DNA from 3 places in the Aureimonas sp. N4 genome. Region 1 is predicted to be linked to each of the others. Evidence: predicted binding sites of a transcription regulator. Region 1 holds the regulator's gene; each other region holds the start of a gene.
The links. Region 1 encodes LexA, which represses DNA repair genes until DNA is damaged. Its sites were predicted from a motif close to TGTTCNNNNTGTGTTCNG; they were not measured.

Region 1 (10,470 bases):
GCTTCGGCAGGATCGACTTTTCTTCTCCGTTCGGAATGCCTATTCGGGACATCGATGAGACTAGGAAGATCGGGAGTTCGCAGCGAATGCTGAACCAGATGCGTCGCGGTGCCTCGGGTTGGGTCGCCAAACTTTTGCTGGGTGGCCTCGCCTTCAGCTTCGTGGTGTGGGGTATCGCGGATGGGCTGCGGTCCCACGGCTCGGGTTCGACCGTTCTGCAAGCCGGTGACATCCGGGTTTCGGTGGCGGAATACCAGCAGGCCTATCAGCAGGGGCTCAATCGCCTCGCACAGCAGCTGCAGCGTCGCCCGACGTCCGAACAAGCCGAAATGTTCGGCGTGGACCAGACCGTTCTGGCGCAATTGCGAGCCGGCGCGTTGGTCGATCTAAAAGCCGAGCATGATGGCATCGCCGTTTCCGATGAGGGATTGATCACGCTGGTTCAGCGCGAGAAAGCCTTTCAAGACGCAAGCGGCCGCTTTTCGCGTGACACCATGCGGGCGGTGTTGGCAAATGCCGGTCTCAGCGAAGCAGCTTATCTCACGGATCTCAGGCGCTCGGCGGTGCGAGGGCAATTGCTCGGTGCCGTGGCGGACGACGTCGTGATCCCCAACGCCTTTGTCGATGCCTTGGGGATCTACAATGGAGAGCGGCGCACCGTTCAATATGCGGTTCTCCAGCCCCAGCCCGCTGACAGCATGTCCGATCCATCGGACGATGATCTCAGCACCTATTACACCGAGCATCAGGACACGTATCGCGCGCCCGAATATCGAGGGTTCTCCTATGTGGCTCTGACGCCGGCCACCATGGCCGAGACGGACAAGGTCACGGACGAGGAGATCGCGCGCTACTACAAGGCCAACCGCGCCCAGTTCACGACGCCCGAGCGCCGCGCCGTTCAGCAGGTCGTTTTCCCGGACCGCGCAACTGCCGACGCCGCCGCGCAAGCCATCGCATCCGGCCGTTCCCTAGCCGATGCCGCCAAGCAGGCAGGGCGCGAAGTGGCCGATCTCGGAACGATCGGTCGTGCGGCTCTTGGGAACGCGACGCTCGCGGATGCCGCCTTCGGCGCTCAGGTGGGTGTCCCGACCGGGGTCGTGGAGGGTCCGTTCGGACCCGTGATTCTGAACGTCACTGCGGTCGAGCCGGAGGTCGTGCGTCCGCTGGATGATGTCAGAGCGGACATCCGCCAGAGTCTCGCCCGCGATGCGACCAATGCGCGTATCACAAGCGCCTACAACACGATGTCGGATGCCCTGCAAAGTGGGGCTCCGCTCGCTGAGGCCGCCGAACAGGCGGGCTTGAAGGTGGTGTCGGTGCCGCCCGTATCGCGGGAAGGGGTGAGGCAGGACGGCACGAAGCTCGACACGATCCCTGGCTCCCAGCAAGTCTTGGGTGCTGTCTTCACGGGTGACGAAGGCAACGATATTCCGCCGGTCAATTTCGATGGAAACAGCTACGTTTTCCTGGCACCAGGCGAAGTCATCCCTTCGCGGGAGCGTCCGCTGGATGAAGTTCGCGCCCGCGTAACAGCGGACTGGAAGCAGGACGAGGCGGTCCAGATGGCGGTCGATCGCGGCCAGTCTCTGGCCGAGCGTGTTCGCAAGGGCCAGTCCTTCGGCGACATGGCGGAAGTCGAGGGACTGTCTCTTCAGACGGCCTCGGCCGTGACGCGGCAGTCCGCCCTGCCCGTTCTGGGCGAAGCGGGGATGCGCGCAGCCTTCTCCGGGCCGCAAGGGTTCGTTGCCTCCACACCTGCGAAGGATTCCGGGCAAGTTCTGGTTCTCCAGGTGTCCGAAGTGGCGCCGCCGGCTGACCCCGCGGCCTCCGTCGCGCAGACCACGAAGACCGGATTGAGCCAAGCGCTTCGGGGCGATCTCGAACAGAGCTACATCGTCTCGCTCCAGAGCGGGGTAGATGTGACCTATAATCAAGCCGTGATTCAGCAGGCGAAGGCGAGCGTTCGATGAGCGCAGGAATGAAGCCGCTTCTGACCAAGGTCGCAGCCGGTGAGGCGCTCAACCGGGCGGAAGCGCGGGAGGCCTTCTCGATCCTGATGTCGGGAGAAGCGACGCCCTCGCAGATCGGTGGGTTCCTAATGGCGCTGCGGGTGCGTGGCGAGGTCGTGGACGAGATCGCCGGCGCGGTGGACGTCATGCGTGCCAACATGCTCCCGGTGGAGGCCCCTGGCGATGCGATCGACATCGTGGGGACGGGCGGCGATCACGCGGGAACCTACAATGTCTCGACCTGCGCGGCCTTCGTCGTTGCAGGTTGCGGCCTGACGGTCGCCAAGCATGGCAACCGGGCGCTGTCCTCCAGGTCGGGTTCGGCGGATGTGCTGGCGGCGCTGGGTGTCAATGTCGATCTCTCTCCGGATCAGATCGGAGAGGTCATTTCCACCGCCGGCTTAGGCTTCATGTTCGCGCCCACGCATCATGCGGCTATGCGCTTTGTGGGCCCCAGCCGCGTGGAACTCGGAACCCGCACGATCTTCAACCTGCTCGGTCCTTTGGCGAATCCGGCCGGCGTCAAAAGGCTCCTGTTGGGGGTCTATTCCCGTGAATGGGTTCGCCCCCTTGCGGAGGCCTTGAACGCGTTGGGGGCCGAGAAAGCCTGGGTCGTCCACGGGGAGGGTCTGGATGAGATGACGGTTTGCGGTCGCACGCATGTCGCCAGTTTGGAACATGGCTCGATCCGCGAATGGGAACTGACGCCCGAAGACGCGGGGCTCGCGCTCCATCCCACCTCGGACCTCATCGGCGGCGATGCGGCACATAATGCCGAAGCGCTTCGCCGTGTTCTGGCCAACGAGCCCAGCGCCTATCGGGACATCGTGCTGCTCAATGCTGCCGGTGCTCTGGTCGTCGCCGATAAGGCGTCAAGTCTGGACCAGGGGGTCGCAATGGCGAAAGCCTCACTCGCCGAAGGGCGAGCGGCTGAAGCGCTGGCCCGGCTCGTGACAACCTCACAAGAGATCGGGAGAAGACCGTCGTGACCGACATTCTCAAAAGGATCGAAACCTACAAGCGCGAAGAGATCGCTGACGCGAAGCGCGTGATGTCCCTGTCCGCTCTTGAAAGCGTCATTCGTGACCTGCCGCCGACTCGGGGCTTTGCCGATGCGCTGCGGCGCAAGCATTCGCTCGGTCAGTTCGCGCTGATCGCGGAAGTGAAAAAGGCGAGCCCCTCCAAAGGGCTCATCCGACCTGATTTCGAGCCGGTATCGATCGCGCAGGCGTATGAGCGCGCGGGCGCCGCGTGTCTCAGTGTTTTGACCGACGCTCCGTCCTTTCAAGGTGCCCCAGAATATCTGACGGCGGCACGAGGTGCGACCGCCCTGCCCGCGCTTCGCAAGGACTTTCTGTTCGATACCTATCAGGTGGCGCAGGCTCGCGCCTGGGGAGCGGACGCTATTCTGATCATTCTCGCTGCCGTGGACGATGCGCTGGCCAACGAACTGGAGTGCGCCGCGATCGAACTCGGTCTCGATGTGTTGCTGGAAGTGCATGACGAGACGGAGGCCGAACGGGCGCTCAAGCTCCGATCGTCGCTGTTTGGCGTCAACAATCGCAATCTGCGGACCTTCGAAACCGATATCGGGACGAGCGAGCGACTGGCGCGCATCGTTCCCGCTGACCGGATCGTCGTCGGTGAAAGCGCGATCAATGGTCATGAGGACTGCGTTCGGCTGGCCGCGTCCGGCATTCGGACCTTCCTCGTGGGCGAGAGCCTGATGCGGCACGACGATGTCGAGGCGGCGACGCGCAGGTTGCTGTTTGGCGGAGATTCTCATAGCGCATGAGCGAACCATCCCTGACGCATCTCGCCGCCGATGGCTCCGCCCATATGGTGGATGTCGGCGAGAAGGCCGAAACGATCCGAACGGCTCGCGCCGAAGGGCTCGTGCTGATGAAGGCCGAAACGCTCGATCTGATTCGAGAAGGCAGCCTCAAGAAGGGCGATGTCACGGCGATCGCGCGTATCGCCGGAATCATGGGCGCGAAGAAGACCCATGATCTGATCCCTCTCTGCCATCCCCTGATGTTGGAGAAGGTGTCGGTCGAACTGGAGTTCGAACCGGCTCTTCCCGGCATTCGCGTCACCGCGACTTGCCGCGTGAGTGGCAAGACCGGAATCGAGATGGAGGCGTTGACAGCCGTTTCGGTGGCTTGCCTCACGATCTACGATATGGCGAAGGCGGTGGATCGCAGCATGACCATCAGCGCTATCCGGTTGTTGGAAAAAGCCGGCGGCCGATCGGGTGCGTGGAGCGCCGAGTGAGCCTCCTTCCAGTCGAAGAGGCTTTGGCGAGGTTGCTGACGGACGCCGAACCCGTTCGGCGTATCGAGCAGGTCGGGCTCGACGCTCTGGCCGGTCGGCGTCTGGCGGGCGATCTCGTGGCTCGGCTGACGCAACCGGCCTTCGATGCCTCCGCCATGGATGGATACGCCGTTCGTGCCGACGATCTGCGCTCTGCGGCAACGGAACTTCGCGTTATTGGCGAAGCGGCTGCCGGCGCAGCCTTCGAGGGGACGGTCTCGGCAAATCAGGCCGTACGGATCTTTACCGGTGCTCCTGTACCCGCAGGGGCAGATGCCGTCGTAATCCAGGAAAACACAGAACGTCCCGACCCTTCGACTGTCATCGTGCTGGAGCCTGTGCAGCCGGGACGCCATATCCGCCCTGCCGGCAATGACTTCCAAGCAGGTAAGCCCGTTCTAGCGGATGGGGTCGTTTTGCGCCCTGCTTCCATCGCTCTCGCGGCAAGCGCCGGATACGATTTTGTGCCCGTTCGCGCTCGCCCCCGGATCGCGATCGTCATGACGGGCAGCGAACTGGTCTGGCCCGGCACGCGCCCTGGTCCCTCGCAGATCGTCGCGTCAAACGGTTTCGGTATCGCGGCCATCGTGGACGCGGCGGGTGGCGACGCCATCTCCTATGGCATCGTCCCCGACGATCGAGCGGCCTTGCGACAGGTTTTCGAGAATGCCAGAGCCGAGGGAATCGACGTTTTCGTGACCATCGGCGGAGCTTCGGTCGGTGATCATGATCTTGTTGCGCCGGTCCTGCGGGAGTGCGGTGTCGAACTGGATTTCTGGAAGGTCGCCATGCGACCGGGAAAACCCCTGATGGCAGGTCGCCATGAGGGGATGCGATTCCTGGGCCTGCCCGGCAACCCGGCGTCGAGCCTCGTAACGGCGGAATTGTTTCTCCGGCCGCTCGTGGAACGTCTCGCCGGGCGCCCGTCTCGCGTCCGATACGAAACCGGAACACTCGGTGCGGCCGTTTTCGAGAATGACCATCGGGCGGACTTCATGCGCGCAACGATCCAACAAGACGACGACGGACGAACGGTCCTCATGCCGCTTGCTCGGCAGGACTCCTCGCTTCTGAGTGTCTTCGCGACCGCCGATGCCCTTTTGGTTCGTCCCCCTCATGCCGCCGCCGCCCAGCCGGGAGAAACCTGCGAGTTCGTTCGATTGACGTGATGGAGTTCCTTGCAGAACACAAACAGAACAGATAGGGTTTGTTCAGGTTTTGTTTTGTCCGGATTCGCGCGATGTTGACCCGCAAGCAGCATGAATTGCTTCTTTTCATTCATGACCGTTTGCAATCGGTCGGAATTCCTCCCTCCTTCGACGAGATGAAGGAGGCCCTGGATCTGAAATCCAAATCGGGAATCCATCGTCTCATCACCGCCTTGGAGGAACGGGGCTTTATCCGGCGTCTCCCCAATCGGGCTCGGGCTTTGGAAGTCCTGCGCCTGCCGGACTCCCTGAGTGGCAAGGATTCGAACGGCGGTTTGGCGGTACCGACGGCGTCGGAAGCGTCGATCTCGCGGCAAGTGATCCCTCTTCCGAAGCGTGCCGGAATCGAGCCGGTCCTGGCGAGAGCGGAACCGGCCAATGATTCGATGCCCGTACCGGTCATGGGACGCATTGCTGCAGGCGTTCCCATTTCTGCGATCCAACAAAACAGCCGGTCCATCGCCCTCCCGGTCGAGATGTTCGGCTCCGGTGAACACTACGCCTTGGACGTCAAAGGCGATTCGATGGTCGATGCGGGCATTCTGGACGGAGACACGGTTCTGATCCAGCGTTCTGAGACGGCGACAGCGGGCGAGATCGTCGTGGCTCTGATCGACGACGAAGAGGCGACGCTCAAGCGCTTTCGTCGGCGAGGCTCCGTCGTGGAATTGGAAGCCGCCAATCCTGCCTATGAGACGCGTGTTTTGGAAGCGGGCCGGGTCAAGGTTCAAGGGCGTCTTGTCGGGCTCATTCGGCGCTATCACTAGAACGATGAGGTAACCCGACCTGCCCGGGTTCGGAGCGCTGGTTTCGCCTTTCGCTTTCCGGCCATGGGGCCGATCGATGCACGTTCCATTCGTTGAAGGGCCGAGCGATCGAGGGTTGAAGGGTCCATTGCGCTCCGTTTGCGGAGGGAAGCAAAAGAGCGCCGGTCTGCCGGAGAGTGCGAAGCGTGACGAGCTTCGCGCCGGAACGGCACGACGTCATGCGGGGCGCTCGCGCCATCACGGCGATGTCGGCACTGTCGCAAAGCTCTCCCATACGTTCCAGTTTGTCGCTCCATGCGATGCGGAGGCCTGACCGCGATGTCGCGCGGCAGATATCGCCTGAACATTCGAACTGCTTCCGAGGGGTACGAGACGGTGGCAATCGAAGTTGAAATGCGCGTTGCCATTGATCGTGGATGAAGCGATTGGGCCGCTTGCGCAGATCAATGGTCGATCCATCCTGGCCGATCACCGCGATATCCCGAGCATCCTCCGCAATCAGAAGCTCGGGTCGATTGGTCGGTGGGATCAACACCCAGCCGAGCGTCAATGGCAAAACGAAGAGCCAGCGCATCGCGCTCTGGCAAAACGACAGGACGAGCAAAGCCATAGTGAGGCTGAGAAGGCTTGCGAGGCCGATCTGGCCCACGGCGTAGTCCGGTAATTCTTCAGCCAGGCCTTTCGCCAGCCAGAATACGACGTCCAGCCCCCAACCGATGGGATGCAGCGCCATGCTTTCCCAACCAAAGGGCATCAGGCAGACCGAAGCCAGAGCGAGCGGCATGATCCAGAACGAAAAGATCGGCGTCGCCAGAACATTGGCCACGAGGCCGAATGGAGCGGCTCGCTGAAAATGATAGACCGCATAGGGTGCGGTCGCCGCACCCGCGATCAGGGATGACAGAAACGCGCCGAGAAGCAAAAGCGCGAGTGTTCGAAAGCGAGCGTGATCGCTTGCCTTACCGTCGGACTGGTTCGACCAGCGAGAGTATGCGCCGTATGCACCCACGAGAGCGGCGGTTGCTGCGAAAGACATTTGAAATGTAGCGGTCATTAGGGCGTGCGGAGAGATCAGCATCACCGCCATCGCTGCCATACCGACGTTGCGGATTGTCAGTGCAGGCCGATCCACCAGAACCGCGCCCAGCATGATGGCGATCATGATGAAGGAGCGTTCGGTGGCGGCATTGTCCCCGGCCAATAGGAAGTAGAAGCCGGTGACCCCCAAGGCCAGGACCGCGCCGATCTTCCTCGTCTGCCATCGAAGGGCGATGGCCGGAAAAGCGGCAGCCGCGCCTCGCACAACGACCATGGTCATGCCCGCGACCAGTGCCATGTGGAACCCGGAAATCGAGAGGACATGGGCAAGACCCGTCGCACGGAGCGCGTCTTCGACGTCCTTGGGGATGCCGGCCCGTTCGCCATTGATCAAGGCCGCCGCGACGGCTCCCCGTTCGTCTGGCAACACGGCGCGGATGCGTTCGCCGATCGCAAGACGAAGGCTTGCGACTTGGCCCATCAGGCCGCTGGGTACCGCCTCCTCCTCTTCGGAGACCTTGGGAGGGCCCAAGGAATAGCCGAACGCGCTCGTACCATCGAAAAACGGCGTGAAGGCAAAATCATAAGCGCCGGGAAAGGCTGGCCCTGCTGGCGGACTTAGCCGCACCAGCCCGGCGTAGCGGGCTCCGATGGGCAAGGGCTCGTGTCGGCTCGATACGAGAACGCGAACGCGTTGCGGCGGACGCGAAAGGGTCGGCCGCTCCGTTCGCTCGACATCGATCGTGTATCGATAGCGCCCGCGATCGTTCTGTTCCCGCAGAGTCACTACGCCGATAATGCGTGTCGTGGCATTCCCAGACAACATGACCGTTTGTGTCGTGGTCAGTTCCACCCATCCCGCACCCAGCCCCAAACCGAAGCCAAGAGGCAGGAGAAGCAGCGACCGCATGAAAGGCTTAGCCTCGAAGACCCTCGAAGCAAGCCAGCACAGCGCAAGAAGGGCGGGCGCGAGCCAGACAAAGGGGCGCCAGCCGCATCCATAGATCAAACCGATCGCCAGCATGGTCCCGATCGGAAGGAACGCGAAAGACGAGCGCTGCTCTTGCTCGATCTGGATTTGATCGGCCAGCCAGGCTTTCAGGCGCAACAAAGAATTGCGGCTGCGCCCCCATCTCTGCTCGGAGCGCCCACCCGGCTTGTCGATCCGCAGATCCGATGTCGATGGCATCGGTGCATCAGGCGTTGAAGCCGGCACGGGCGCTCCGCCTTGAGTCCTTCTAGGCGTATGTTACACACCGGAGAACGAAAGCGCAGCCCGGTCTGTCCGGACAGGCGCATCCCAACCGGGGCCTGCGGCGAGTCGCGCCCCGCTCTCAAAGGCAGACGAATGACCGACCGCGTGGTGACACGTTTCGCCCCCTCGCCGACAGGCTTCCTTCACATCGGCGGCGCGAGAACGGCCCTGTTCAACTGGCTCTATGCCCGGCGCATGGGTGGCACGATGCTGCTGCGGATCGAGGATACGGACCGCGAGCGCTCAACGGACGCGGCGGTTCAGGCGATCATCGAAGGTCTCGACTGGCTCGGCCTGAAAGCCGATGGTGAGCCTGTGTCGCAGTTTGCTCGCGCTGCCCGGCATCGCGAGGTGGCGGAAGAACTGGTCGCCGCTGGCAAGGCTTATTATTGTTACGCTTCCCCCGCCGAGCTCGATGAAATGCGCGAGAAGGCGAAAGCCGAAAAGCGCCCGCCGCGCTACGATGGCCGCTGGCGCGACCGCGACCCCTCGGAGGCCCCCGCCGGCGTTGCTCCGGTGATCCGCATCAAGGCGCCGCAAGACGGCGAGACCTTGGTTCGCGATGTGGTTCAGGGAGACGTTCGTTTTCCGAACAAGGATTTGGATGATTTCATCCTGCTCCGCTCGGATGGCACCCCCACCTATATGCACGCCGTCGTCGTGGACGATCACGACATGGGCGTGACGCATATCATTCGCGGCGACGATCACCTGACGAATGCCGGACGTCAGACCCTGATCTATCAGGCGATGGGCTGGGACGTGCCCATCATGGCGCATATTCCGCTCATTCATGGTGCGGACGGCGCCAAGCTCTCGAAGCGGCACGGCGCTTTGGGTGTCGATGCCTATCGCGGGATGGGCTACCTGCCGAAAGCACTTCTCAATTATCTCGTGCGCCTCGGCTGGAGCCATGGCGACGATGAGGTGATGTCGATCGAGAACATGATCTCGTGGTTCGATACGGCCGACATCAACAAGGGCGCCGCTCGCTTTGATTTCGCCAAGCTGGATGCGATCAACGGCCATTGGATTCGCGGCTCGTCGGACGATGATCTCGTCGAGACACTGATGGTGGAACGCGACCATCTGCCGAATGGCGATATTCTGCGTCAGCAGGACGATGCGACCGTTCGCGCGCGGCTCGGCGCGGCCATGGCCGGGCTGAAGGAGCGAGCCAAGACGCTGGTGGAGCTGACCGAAAGTTCGGCCTATCTCTTTGCCCAGCGCCCGCTTTCGCTGGATGAGAAGGCAGCCGACATTCTTGCCAATGGCGGACGCGACATTCTGCGTGATCTCTTGCCTGTCTTGAATGAGGTGACCGACTGGTCCGCCGCCCCCTTGGAAGTCGCGATCAAGGGATTTGCCGAATCGTCGGGACTGAAACTTGGAAAGATCGCCCAGCCCCTTCGCGCCGCCCTCACGGGCCGTTCCACATCCCCGGGCGTGTATGACGTCCTGGCCGTCCTCGGGCGTGAGGAAACGCTCGGACGACTTCAGGACCAGGTGTCGGCGTAAGGCGACTACAACAGGGCGCTAAAGGCCTGCCTTCGAAAGAGATGAACGCCGAAGCTCCTCTTTCAAACCGCTTTTGACGCGAGGGCGAACTGAATCGTTCGTCTTCGCGAGGCCTCTTCGAAGGCGTGGACGTTCGACGTCGAGCTGGAGCGGGTGTTGCGGCGCAAAAATGCTTTCCTCCAGAAACTTGTTCCTTAACCACCTTTCCGATACGCATTCGCACGAAGCTGGCGTTCGCCGCAGGAGCGGCCATGGGCGCCTGAGCTCGTGCAGAAGGGGTAACGCATGAATCAATCGGCGAAACTGGCCCTTGGAGACAAGAGCGCGGAGCTGACGCTCCGATCAGGAACCATCGGACC
Region 2 (6,097 bases), on a different contig from region 1:
GGTCTCGGTCCGCGTTTCCTCGCTTTCGCGCTCGTTGGCGCGCTGCGTGCGACCGGCGGCCGAGCAGACGGCGGCGCTGATGTCGGCCGGCGGCCCGTCGGAATGCGGCAGATCCTCCACCGTCTCGCGGATGGAGCGCGGATTGGTGTTGAAGCCGTTCTCGATCACCTCGGCGGCGAGCCGCTCGCGCACGATCGGGCCTTCCGCGCCCACGACGACGGCGACGATGGTGCGGTTGTCGCGCGTGGCGGAGGCGACGAGATTGAAGCCGGACGCGCAGATGTAGCCGGTCTTCATGCCGTCCGCGCCCTTGTAACGTCCCAGAAGCCCGTTGCCGTTCTTGATCAGAGCCTGGCCGGACGAGATGGCTTCGGTCGAGAAATAGTCCGTGAAGGCGGGAAACTGCCGGCGGATCGCAACGCCCAGAATGCCTAGATCCTTGGCGCTGGAATATTGACCGTCGCCCGGCAGGCCGTTGGGGTTGATGAAATGCGTGTCCTGCATCCCAAGGTCGGCGGCGGCGCGGTTCATCGCGCCCACGAACACTTCGGCCGAGCCGCCACCCAAGGATTGGGCGATCGCATAGGCCACGTCATTGGCCGACTTCACCAGCATCATGCGCAGCGCGGTGTCGAGGCGCATGACGGAGCCCGGCGGGAAACCCATCTTCGACGGAGCCTGGCGCGCGGCGTCGCGCGTCATCACAATGGGCGTGTCGAGCTGGACGGTGCCCTCTTCCAGCGCCTTCAGCGCGACATAGGCCGTCATCAGCTTGGTGGTGGAGGCCGGATACCAACGCTGCGTGGCATTGCTCTGCGACAGAACCTTGCCCGTCGCCACGTCGATGGCGATTGAATTGGCGGCCTCAACTGCCCCGGCAAGCGGCGCGGCCGCCATCAGGGCGGCCAGAACGAAACTCCGCAGCTGAGCCTTGGCCCGCATCCTCGTCCTCTCTTTCCGCTGAACCTGCGAAACGGAGCCTTCGAACCCCTTCGCACCTGCACCCGACTCATGGCAGGATAGGTCGAACGTTTTAAGAAGGTTCATTTGTCGCCATTCTATGGCATCCCCCGGAACTTCCCATGCCCGTTTCGCAGAGCCTCCGCCACGCCGCCTCCGATCTCGCCATCTGGCGGCAGACGCTCCACGCCATGCCCGAACTTCTCTACGAGGTCCATGACACGGCCGCCTTCGTGGCGCAGAAACTGCGCGAATTCGGCTGCGACGAGGTGGTGACGGGCATCGGGCGCACCGGCGTCGTCGGCATCGCGCATGGCAGCGCGCCGGGCCGCACCATTGCGCTGCGCGCCGACATGGACGCGCTGCCCATCGTGGAGGAAAGCGGCGTTCCCTACGCCTCGGTGCGCGCGGGCGCCATGCATGCCTGCGGCCATGACGGGCATATGACCATGCTGCTCGGCGCGGCGCGCGAACTATGCGCCGCGCGGCGCTTCGCCGGCACGGTCGTCTTCGTGTTTCAGCCGGCCGAGGAAGGCGGCGCGGGCGCGCGCGCCATGATCGAGGACGGGCTTCTGGAGCGCTTCGCGATCGACGAGGTCTACGGGATGCACAATCTGCCGGGCCTGCCGGTCGGGCAGTTCGCCATGCGTCCCGGCCCGATCATGGCGGCGACCGACGAATTCTGCGTCAAGCTCCACGGGCGGGGCGGCCACGCCGCCATTCCGCACCAGACCCTCGATCCGATCCTCGCCGGCTCGGCTCTGGTCCAGGCCCTGCAGCAGATCGTCTCGCGCAACACCGACCCCCTCGATTCGCTGGTCGTGTCGGTAACGCAGTTCCACGCGGGCTTCGCGCACAACGTCATTCCCGAAAGCGCCAGCGTCTCGGGCACGGTGCGCTCGCTGATGACGGCCACGCGCGATTTCGCCTGGGCCCGCATTCGCGAGATCGCGGACGGCATCGCCATGGCCCATGGCCTCACGGCGGAAAACATCTACTCGCCGAACTATCCGGTGACCGTGAACGACTTCGCCAAGGCGGCGTTCTGCGGCGACGTGGCCGCCGAACTGGTGGGAGAAGCAGCGGTCAATCGGGCTGTCGCGCCGCTGATGGGGGGCGAGGACTTTTCCTTCATGCTGGAACAGCGGCCGGGCGCTTTCGTCTTCATCGGCAATGGGCCAAGCGCCGGGCTGCATCATCCCCGCTACGATTTCGCAGACGCGGCCCTGCCCTTCGGCGCGGCCTATTGGGTGGCGCTCACGCAGAAGGCGCTACCGCTCCCGGCCTGACGCCGTGCCGACGAGAGATGCGCCCACGAAAAAGCCGGCTCTAGAGCCGGCTTTTTGATGAATGAAGGGAGCGTTCAGGCGATCAGCGACCGCCTTCGGGGTCCAGCGCCTCGATCAGCGCGCGCAGACGATGGCGCACTTCGATATCCGGGATACGGCCGAGCGCGATGGAGGATTGCAGCGTCTCACGGCTGGCCACGGGGCGCGAGACCTCGGTCTCGTCCAAGCCTTCGAAGAAGAACATCGGGCTGGTCTCGAAGGCCTTGGCGATGCGGTAGAGCGTGCTCGCGCTGATGCGGTTGGCGCCGGTCTCATATTTCTGGATCTGTTGATAGGTGACGCCGATGCGTCGGCCCAGCTCTTCCAGCGAGACGCGACGCGACGTCCGAATCAACCGGAGGCGCGCTCCCACTTGCACATCGATCGGATCGCGTTCGGCCTTCAACTCGGTAACTCCAGATTGCATATCGACCATCATTTTACTCCAACCTCGAACGCCTTGCACGATATGCGGGCAGCCTGCTGGTCAGAGGACAGAGACGGCATTCCACTCCCCTATGCCGTATTTGCCTTCCCACGTCGAATCTACCCAACCCATTCGTCCCGTAAGCTTGACGAATTTGTGATCAAAACCGAGGATTTTGCAACCCTTGCGCGCCAAAACGACTGCCGTAGCGTAAAGATACTTAATCGCTTCGTGATAACCGGAAGCTTCAAAAAAGCGAGAGTTGTCGTGGCAAGGGCGATGTGGTCATACGGCTACGGAGTTTGTCGTCATCGAGGCGTCCGCCAGGATGCCAGTCGAGCGCCGACACGAAGGGGCGGAACTTCGCGACCGAGCGTGACAACCGCGCGAGGTCATCCAGCCGAAGTTGCCGGTGGCGGCGCGAGGAGATGATCGCATCGACCGAGCGTGTTCCAAGACCGGGCACGCGCAGCAGCATCTCCCGCTCGGCCCGGTTGACATCCACCGGGAAACGGTCGCGGTTCTTGAGCGCCCAAGCCAACTTGGGGTCGATCTGGAGATCGAGCATACCGCCCTCGCCGCCCGAGACGATCTCGTCCCGCTCGAACCCATAGAAGCGCATCAGCCAGTCGGCCTGATAAAGGCGATGCTCCCGCATCAAAGGTGGCTTGCTCAAAGGCAAGCGGCTGGACGAATCGGGGATCGGTGAGAAAGCGGAGTAATAGACACGGCGCAGCCGATAGTTCCCGTAGAGATTTTCCGAGCGCGTCAGGATCGCCTCGTCATCCGCCCCATCGGCGCCGACGATCATCTGCGTCGATTGGCCGCCCGGCGCGAAACGAGGCGGTTTGATCCGGTCGCCCTTCTCGCCCTTGGCCTCGTCGATCTTCAGCCGGAGTTGGCCCATGGAGCGACGGATGTCGCGCGGCTTCTTTTCGGGCGCGAAGCTCTCTAGGGCCACATCGGTTGGCAGTTCGATATTGATCGACAGGCGGTCGGCGAAGAGGCCGGCCTCTTCGATCAGCTTGGGAGACGCGTCCGGGATGGTCTTCAGATGGATATAGCCTGCGAAATTCTCCTCCATGCGCAGCTTGCGTGCGATGCGCACCATCTCCTCCATCGTGTGGTCGGAGTTGCGGATGATGCCGGAGGAGAGAAACAGGCCCTCGATATAGTTGCGCCGATAGAAGGACATGGTGAGGCTGACCACCTCCTCCACCGTGAAGCGCGCGCGCGCGACATTGGAGGACGAGCGGTTCACGCAGTAGACGCAGTCGTAGATGCAAAAATTCGTCATGAGGATTTTCAGGAGCGAGATGCATCGCCCATCCGGAGCGTAGGCGTGACAGATGCCCGAGCCCTCGGTCGAGCCGATCCCGCCGGATTTCAGCGAGTCGCGCCGGGTCGAACCGCTGGACGCGCAGGATGCATCGTATTTCGCCGCGTCACTGAGGATCGCGAGCTTGTCCATCACACTCATCTTGGCCATTGAAACGATATAGCGTTCCTGCTCTGTTCCAGCCAGCCGATCTTCCGACTTTCCACCGCGGCGCGCTGTGACGCGGGGTCGCAGACCGTTCAGACGAGGTTCATAACCGTAAGTCTAACTTTCATTTCACCGCCCGCTGGAACGGTTGTTTCGCATCAGGCGTTCGCCCGATCTGACCCGCCGTTCGGCTGGCATGTTTCATGGGAGATTTTTCGTATGCGTCGATTCGCACAGGCCCTGATGGCCGTCGTGGTTCTGGGAACCGGAAGTGTGACATTCTCCGCCCCCGCCGAGGCTCAGAGCTTCCGCGAGCGCCAGCGCTTCGTCGAGCGCTTCTGCGCCCGCAACCCTGGCGCCCGCGATTGCCGGGAATACCGCCGCGATTACCGCCGCTGGGATGATCGTCGCTACAATCGCTGGTACCGTGACAATTACCGCGACCGTCGCGACAACACGGCCGCTGCCATCTTCGGCTTCGCGGCGGGCGCGGCGGCCGGTGCCGCCGCCGGCAGCGCCACTCGCGGCGCTGTGGTCACGCGCGATCAGGTTGCCCGTTGCGCCGCGCGCTACAAGACCTACGATCCGCGCACCAACACCTATGTCGCCAACAGCGCGGGCGAGCGCCGTATCTGCCGCCTCTGAGCGAATGAAATCTTGGACAGGAAGGGGCCGGCGCGCGCTGGCCCCTTTTCTTTTGCCAGGACGCGAACAAATGAAAAAGTGATATTCAGCCGTCGTTCAGGATGAGGACGCTACACAGGATGGCAAGACAGCCGCTTCGCCATCCCGGAGACTCCGGGGAGCCTGAAGGGCGGCGCATCCGTCGCTCTGGAGTTCGCCATTATGCGCATTCTTCTTGCCGTTCTTACTGCCTGCACCTTGGCCACCAGCCTCGGCACCGCGCAGGCCCAAGCTTGGGACAACGGGCCGGGCTATATTGGGGCGCCGCCTCCTCCCCCGCCGCCGCCCGGCTACTATCCCGCGCCGCGCCGCCACCATCATGACCGGATCAATGCCGGCGACGCGCTTCTGGGCGGTGCCATCGGTCTGGCAGCCGGCGCGCTTCTGGGCTCGGCCCTGTCGCAGCCGCAGGCAGCGCCTCAGCCTCGCTACTATGCGCCGCAGCAGCCGACCTATTCCGGGCCGGCCTATGGCGTGGCCCCGCCGAGCTACGAAGACACGGTGCCCGCCCGCCCCGTGTATCGCGGCCCACGCCAGGCCCGCTATTACGACGATTACGGCACCAATACGCGCCAGGCCCATGTGGATGCCTGTTTCGATCGATATCGCTCCTACGACGCGCGCACCGACACCTATATCGGCAATGACGGATACCGCCATCGCTGCAACATCTGGTAGCCGCATCCCTCATGCTCAAAGCGCCCGGCTCATCACCGGGCGCTTTCTATTACGTCCCTCGCTCGACGGCTTCAGCGCGCCTTGCGCACCGCCCGCTTGGTGACGACGGGCACCAGCGCCGCACGGTATTCCGACGAGCCGTGCAGATCGCCGATCATGTCGCCCTCCGGCATGCTCAAGCCATCCAGCGCTTCCGGCTCGAAACGGGCCGACAGGGCCGCTTCCGCTTCGTGCCAGCGGAAGGCCCCGTTGGAGCCCGCGCCGGTCACCGCGACGCGAACATCGCCGCCGCGCTTGGCGACATAGACGCCGCACATGGCATAGCGCGAGGCCGGGTTGCGGAACTTCTCGTAGGCCGAGGCATCCGGCGCTTCGAACCGCACGCCCTTGACGATCTCGCCGTCACCCAGCGCCGTCTCGAACAGGCCGAGGAAGAAGTCGTCGGCGGCATATTTGCCCCGATCGGTTTCGATCGTGCCGTTCAGCGCGAGAAGCGCGGCGGGATAATCGGCCGCCGGGTCGAAATTGGCGCAG
Region 3 (6,097 bases), on a different contig from region 1:
CGAAGTCCCCAGCGTCGGGCTCGCCAGCCGTTATGGGCTGAGACCAAGCCAGTCGTCCGCATCATGCGGATGTCCTGCCTCAGGTCAGCGCGGCTTGGATGCGCAGGCAGCTTCCCGAAGCGGGTTCGTTTCATGCGGCGGGCTCGGAAGCGAGGGTGGCGCAGATGTCGTCGATCCGCTTCTGAACTTCGGCCACCTCAGCATCAATCCTTGCGGCGTCGCGATGCAGACTGGCCGCTTTATGTTCCCCGTTCCGCTTCGCCGCCTTGAGTTCTTCGAGCGTCGCCTCGAGGATCAGCCTGACAGTCTCGTTCATCGCTTCGCCCTTTCCGCCCTCGCTTGAGCCGTCTTCTTGCTGTGGTGCGCCCCGCAGAGCGCCTGCCCGTTCTCGGGATCGAAGGGCGTGCCACCGTCGCGAAGCTCCACGATGTGGTCCGCGAAGAGGCGGTCGGGATAGCTGACCGAGCAGCCCGGATGCTGGCAGCGCCACTTGGCGCGCCGCATCACCGCAAGCCGCCATTCGCGATGTTCGGGCGTCTGGTAGTGCGGGTCTGCCTCCTTCGGCGGAGGCTTGGCGATCCGCGCGTCCATCGTGGGGATGGAAGGGCGAAGCATTCGAACCTTGGCCATCTCACCCCCTCGCGCTCGGGGCTACATGTGTCGATGCGCCTTCGGGAAGCATCAGAATGGAGACATTCCGCGCAGGCAGCGCACCGACTGCGCGCCCGAATGCAGTGCCGATCTCGCACCGCTCGGCGAAGGACAGTCGAGCCGGCAACGCCAACACGACCAGCGCTCCGTCTTCAATGCGCGCCGACCGCACAGACCAGCGCATCGCCATGCGGATCGCAGCCCGGCGCACCATCGCGCGAAGGCGAGCGCGCATTTGCGCCGTCTTCGGTTGACGCGTCATGCTGCCTCCAGTTCGGGACGTTTAGCGCCGAGGACCGGCGAGGATGCTTTGAAGTGCGACCAGCTGCGCCTTCGCGCTGATAGCCGCGTCGATCGTAGACGTAGCCGCCTTCAGGGCCGCCAGCTTGATCTCGATGTCCGCGCCTTCCTTGCTCAGGAAGGCAACGATGCTGGCCGACAGCACCGCGATCTCGTTTTCACGATAGTCCACGCCACCTCCAAACGAGAAGACCTTGGCTGCCGAAGCGGACGGGCTGCGTTTCGCCGAGATAGAACAATCGGTCAGGGGCCACCTTCCGAAAGTCGAATCAACTTGGATAGGAAATCCTATGGACCTCGTCTCGGAAACCCGCTTCTACGTCATCCCTATCGTATGGGATGACGGCCTGTTTGACTTGGCGCCTCGATGCACAACGTTCGCCCACGATCCGAATTCGGCAGCGCTGCACGTTCTAGGCCAATCTCTTTCGGAGCACGGCCGGATCGATCAGCTCCGCGCAATTGTGCAATGGATCTCCCCATACCCGTTCAAAGGGCATTCTCTCTATCTTTATGAGGGCTGAATAGGTGAGAGCGAGCCGTCCCGCGCGATCCGAGTAGCGTCACTCGCCGCGAAACCGGAAGGGTGTCAGTCACGCCATCTAGGAAACGCCTCCAGATGACGGATGCCCGCTTTCACCTATGCGCCCTCTGGACATTCCATCAGGGCAACACAAAGTCGTACTTAGTACGAAAAATTCGATTGCAATGTCGTACACAGTACGATACAAAGATCAGGCGGGGCGATAAGGCCCCGCAAGGTGAAAGGGGGTGAGGAATGTGAAACTTCGGAAGGTAACGCTTCGGATCAGTCTGTTTGGTTGGCGCCTGACACTGACCTGGAGCTAAGCCGAGAGGGGCCGGCGCGAATGCCGGCCCCAACCGAAGGGAAAGCTTCCTCACCCCCTTCTGCAAGGAAGATTATCATGACCTCCGACGACTTCAAGGCATGGCGCACCATGATGGGATACAGCCAGGCCAAAGCCGCCGAAGAACTCGGCATTTCGAAGCCGACAGTCGAGAACTACGAGCGCGGCCAAAGGCGCGAGGACGGGCGTCCGGTTGAGATACCGCGTTCCATCGCGCTCGCCTGCTCCGCTGTCTATCACCGCTTGGACCCGTGGGACGCGCGGATGTCCGGCGTAGACGGGTAACCTCACGGCCGCATATCGCTCAGGACGGTGGGATACGATCCCAGCCGTAACTCCTCGCCTCGGGCTGTCGCGATTGAACCCCGCTAGGCCCTCATCAGCGAGAGGTGCTCGCCACCACACTCGCCGTCCTGATCCTGCTGCCCGTTCGGGCGAACTGTCGCGCTTCTACCCGCCTATGGGCGCGGCGTGCGCGCCGGCTTGCTTAATTCGCCGAACACGCAGGAAGCCGGGAAGGTGCGTGGGGCAAGCCGGGTCCGTCCCGACTGTGGGAACCGAAAGCCATGTCGCACATTGCCGCTTCAATGCCGGGTGGGTGCGTAGGGGGAGACAGGACCGTGCCGGGTCCGTCTCCCCGGCGCATCAACCGCCAGGCCGGGCGTCTCGCCGACGGGACCATCCCGGCCGGCAAGCTGATCGGGCGCTTCCGGCGCGCCACAAACCGTCAATTGGACATGAAAAAGGCCGGAGAGGCGTTTTGCGCGCTTCTTCCGACCATGGGTCTTTTATGCTCTTAGCGACCCCGCCTGTCAAGCGCTAAACCATACTGCGTTTGGGAACGGGCTTTTGGTTGCAAAGTTGCATGGCATCTATCGAAGCAGTGCCCTTATGAGCGACCGTTTGGGGTGAAATCCTCGCTCATGTCCCTGAGGTATAGGTTGCGTCGATAGTTCATCGTCGCATCGGCCGTGAAATTTTCGAAGTGACCTTCGGTTCGCTTGAGCAGCGTGTCGAAGTCGATTTGGGACAAGGTCGTTTTGAGCCCGCTGTTGGCCCGATATTCATTCAAGTCGGCGAGCGAGAGCGTTCCGTTGAGCTTCGACCTTTCCTCCTGGGTCTCCGGCTTCAGAGCTTTACCGGTGGTGAAGATCGCATGGGTTGTCGGCTTCATCCTATAACCTCCTCGCGAATAGATTTCGGCGATGGAGGTTATCATTTTGGCGCGATCTGCAAATACTCTAACCTTCTCGGTGCTCGATGAGCGATTTTGTAGCAGATTTCCGATGCTCGTCATTACACACGCTCCTGTTGGATTATTATCTATCTTAGGTTGAGGCGCTTGACTGAGCCTTTCGCTGCCTGAGGACGCTTCTTGTGGCGTGTTGGGAGACGGGTCGCTTCACTTATGCTCTTGGGGTTTCGCGCGCCTCACGCTCCGCTTTCCACGCCTCTTTGCGCAAGGCGTCGGCGATCTCGGACCGCTCCACGAAAAAGGCCTCCGGATCGCGGCGGGAGACCGTCAGGCGCTCTACGCGCCGGGCCATCTCGTGGAGCATTTCGGGCGACACGCCAGCGGGGGTGAGCGACTTAGCCATCCTTCGCCTTCGGCTTCCCAAGCCCCAACACGTCCGACAGCTTGTCTAGCGCGGCCACGAGGCGCAGCTTGCCGCCGCCCTTGCGCACGCCGAGCGTCTTGTCGAGTTCTCGAAGCGAGCGGCCTTCCCCGCAGACGAACCGCACCACGGCATAATCGTCGGGCGTCATCTCCTCCGAGATCGCCCGCAACTGGCTCGACGCCCGGCCCCGGCTTTCCGTGAACGTATCGGGTGCCGATCCGCCATCGACGCGGATTTGCAGGAAGGAGGGTGAGCGCTGCCCGCCCATCATGCGCTCGTAAAGCTGGCGGAACATGTGCCCGGCGCGCGCCTGTCGCGCGTCGATCGATCCCATGTGCTCCAGCCGCACCAGCGGGCTTTCGTTGGAGTTGCGCGCGGCCGTGACGGTGCGCGGATTGTCCGCGCTCTCGCGCGCGGCTTTCGTGAAGGCCGGATTGTCCACCTCGGCCATGCGAATATCGACGCCGAGATTGCGGAACTGCACGGGCTGCCGGGCGCGCTCGCGGTAGCCCGCAAACGGGAGCTTGGCGAACGAGCCACAAGCGATCCGGTGGTTTCGGCCATCGGTCCAGGCATCAACGGTCTGCGTGTGGCCGGGGGTGAATTCGGCGGGGGTCTTGTCAGGCATGCTGGCCTTGCTCCTCGGCACTGGAGCCGGCCCGTCGGGTAATGCCCGCACATTATGGGGCAGCCCTTTGCGATAATCAAAGCAGATCGTCGGCTTTCTTTCCTAGTTCACAGGCGATTCGCGCTTTTCGGCTGCGACCAAGCAACACTTGCCTCCCACAATCCACAGCGGCATAAGGTATCTATTCCCAAGCAAGCTGTTCCCGTTATGTTCGGTTTACGAACCGAATCGCCGGCAGGATCACGCATGCTCCCCAACACCAACCATCCTGTTCCCCTCACCGCCGTCCCGCCCGGCTTCCGGCTGCGGATCGTGGCATCGGCCGGCGCCGGCTTCCCTTCGCCCGCGCAGGATTGGCAAGACGATGCGCTATCCCTGATCGAGCTTCTGCGCCTCGACCGCGCGGCCGCCTTCGTCTTCCGCATCTCCGGCTCCAGCATGACGGACGCCGGGATCAACGATCAGGACATTGTCGTCGTCGATCGAGACGCGAAGGCGCGCAACGGCTCGATCGTGATCGCCATCGTCGAGGGCGGCTTCGTCTGCCGCCAGCTCGTGATCCGCCAGGGCGTCGGCTATCTCGAACCGCGCAACGCGCGCATGAGCTATCCCCTCTGCATCTGCGACGAGACCGTGGAAATCTGGGGCGTCGTGCGCGCCGGGGTGCGGGACTATCAGCGATGACCTGGGCGCTGGTGGACGTCGAGAACTTCTATGTGTCGAGCGAGCGCGTCTTCGATCCGACCCTGCGCGGCGTGCCGGTCCTCGTCCTATCCAACGGCGACCATTGCGCCATCGCACGCTCGGCCGAGGCGAAGGCCTTCGGCGTGAAGATGGGCGCACCTGTCTTCAAGATGCGCGAACTGATCAAGCGGCACGGCTTTGCCCTGCGCTCTTCGAACTATGAGCTTTATTCGGACATGAACCGCCGCTTCAACGCGGTCCTCTCCGAGTTCTCCGACCAGATCGAAATCTATTCCATCGACGAAAGCTGGTTCCGTCTGCCTGTGCGCGCGGACGGGCTGGGTGACACCGCGACCGCCCTCGCAGTCATCGCCAAGGTCAAGCGCGACACCGGCCTGCCGACGCGCATCGGGCTCGGCCCCACGCGCACCCTGTCCAAGGTCGCCAACGGCCTCGCCAAGGCGGGCGAGAAGGTGTTCGGCGGCGTCATTGATCTGCACGACGTCGACCTGCGCCGGCATCTGTTTCGCAATTGGCCCGTGTCCGAGGTCTGGGGCATCGGCCGCGCGCTGTCGGAGCGCCTCGCGCCGCTCGGCATTCGCACCACGGCCGATCTCGCGGCCATGGACCCGCATCAAGCGCGCAGCGTCGGCACGGTGGTGCTGGAGCGGCTCGTGCGCGAACTGAATGGCGTCGGCGACGATCAGTTGGTCATCGAGCCCGAGAAGCGCCAAGCGACAGCCGTCACGCGCATGTTCGGCGAGCCGGTCACGACGATCGAGGATTTGCGCGAGGCGATGGCGCGGCGCGCGGCGCGCGCGGCCGAGAAGATTCGCGAGCAGGGGTCGGTGGCCGGCCGGCTGATCGGCTTTGCGCATGGAAACGGCCGCAAGGCGAACGCGCCCTCCGCGCAGCGTTCCTGCCGCCTCTCGCCGCCAACCAACGACACGCGCGTCATCGTGCGCTGGGCGTCCCGCATGGTGGAGAGCATGTGGCAGGAGGGCGGCGTCTACACGAAGTGCGGTGTAATGTTGGAAGACCTGTGCGACATCGGCCGGGAGCAGACGGACCTCTTCGCCGCAACTGACAGCCGAGGCGCGGACCTGATGTCGGTCATGGACGCGGTGAACTCCCGCTATGGACGCGAGACGCTGGCGCTCGGGACGGCGGGGATCGGCGCACGATCGTTCGACACGAAGCGGGCGATGAAGAGCCCGGCTTGGACAACTCGATTGGCTGAGATACCCATCGCGCGGTGAGCCGCCTATCAAGGCGTTAGCCGCCAAAGTCAATCATCACGAATGTGCATGCCGCTTTATCAGCTCGCGATGCAGTGCTCTTGCATT

Region 2: AUL28_RS09330 (putative DNA modification/repair radical SAM protein) is a predicted target of LexA. The motif match lies at 4,218-4,235, and genes of this name have one in related genera.
Region 3: AUL28_RS21490 (LexA family protein) is a predicted target of LexA. The motif match lies at 4,265-4,282, and genes of this name have one in related genera.

The regions. Positions count from the first base shown of each region.
Region 1 is NZ_BBWS01000042.1:83,047-93,516, reverse strand. It holds gene AUL28_RS13040 (SurA N-terminal domain-containing protein) at 87-1,973, shown strand; gene trpD (anthranilate phosphoribosyltransferase) at 1,970-3,001, shown strand; gene trpC (indole-3-glycerol phosphate synthase TrpC) at 2,998-3,807, shown strand; gene moaC (cyclic pyranopterin monophosphate synthase MoaC) at 3,804-4,286, shown strand; gene AUL28_RS13020 (molybdopterin molybdotransferase MoeA) at 4,283-5,494, shown strand; gene lexA (transcriptional repressor LexA) at 5,566-6,300, shown strand; gene AUL28_RS13010 (ComEC/Rec2 family competence protein) at 6,281-8,446, opposite strand; gene gltX (glutamate--tRNA ligase) at 8,687-10,111, shown strand; gene gltA (citrate synthase) at 10,397-10,470, shown strand, end outside.
Region 2 is NZ_BBWS01000030.1:14,406-20,502, forward strand. It holds gene AUL28_RS09315 (D-alanyl-D-alanine carboxypeptidase family protein) at 1-942, opposite strand, end outside; gene AUL28_RS09320 (M20 aminoacylase family protein) at 1,083-2,249, shown strand; gene AUL28_RS09325 (helix-turn-helix domain-containing protein) at 2,332-2,715, opposite strand; gene AUL28_RS09330 (putative DNA modification/repair radical SAM protein) at 2,963-4,204, opposite strand; gene AUL28_RS09335 (BA14K family protein) at 4,421-4,846, shown strand; gene AUL28_RS09340 (BA14K family protein) at 5,048-5,563, shown strand; gene AUL28_RS09345 (FAD binding domain-containing protein) at 5,635-6,097, opposite strand, start outside.
Region 3 is NZ_BBWS01000064.1:495-6,591, forward strand. It holds gene AUL28_RS21445 (hypothetical protein) at 131-316, opposite strand; gene AUL28_RS21450 (HNH endonuclease) at 313-615, opposite strand; gene AUL28_RS21460 (hypothetical protein) at 935-1,123, opposite strand; gene AUL28_RS21465 (hypothetical protein) at 1,146-1,475, shown strand; gene AUL28_RS21470 (helix-turn-helix domain-containing protein) at 1,878-2,105, shown strand; gene AUL28_RS21475 (hypothetical protein) at 2,710-3,117, opposite strand; gene AUL28_RS21480 (hypothetical protein) at 3,227-3,418, opposite strand; gene AUL28_RS21485 (DUF6456 domain-containing protein) at 3,411-4,067, opposite strand; gene AUL28_RS21490 (LexA family protein) at 4,314-4,751, shown strand; gene AUL28_RS21495 (Y-family DNA polymerase) at 4,748-6,010, shown strand.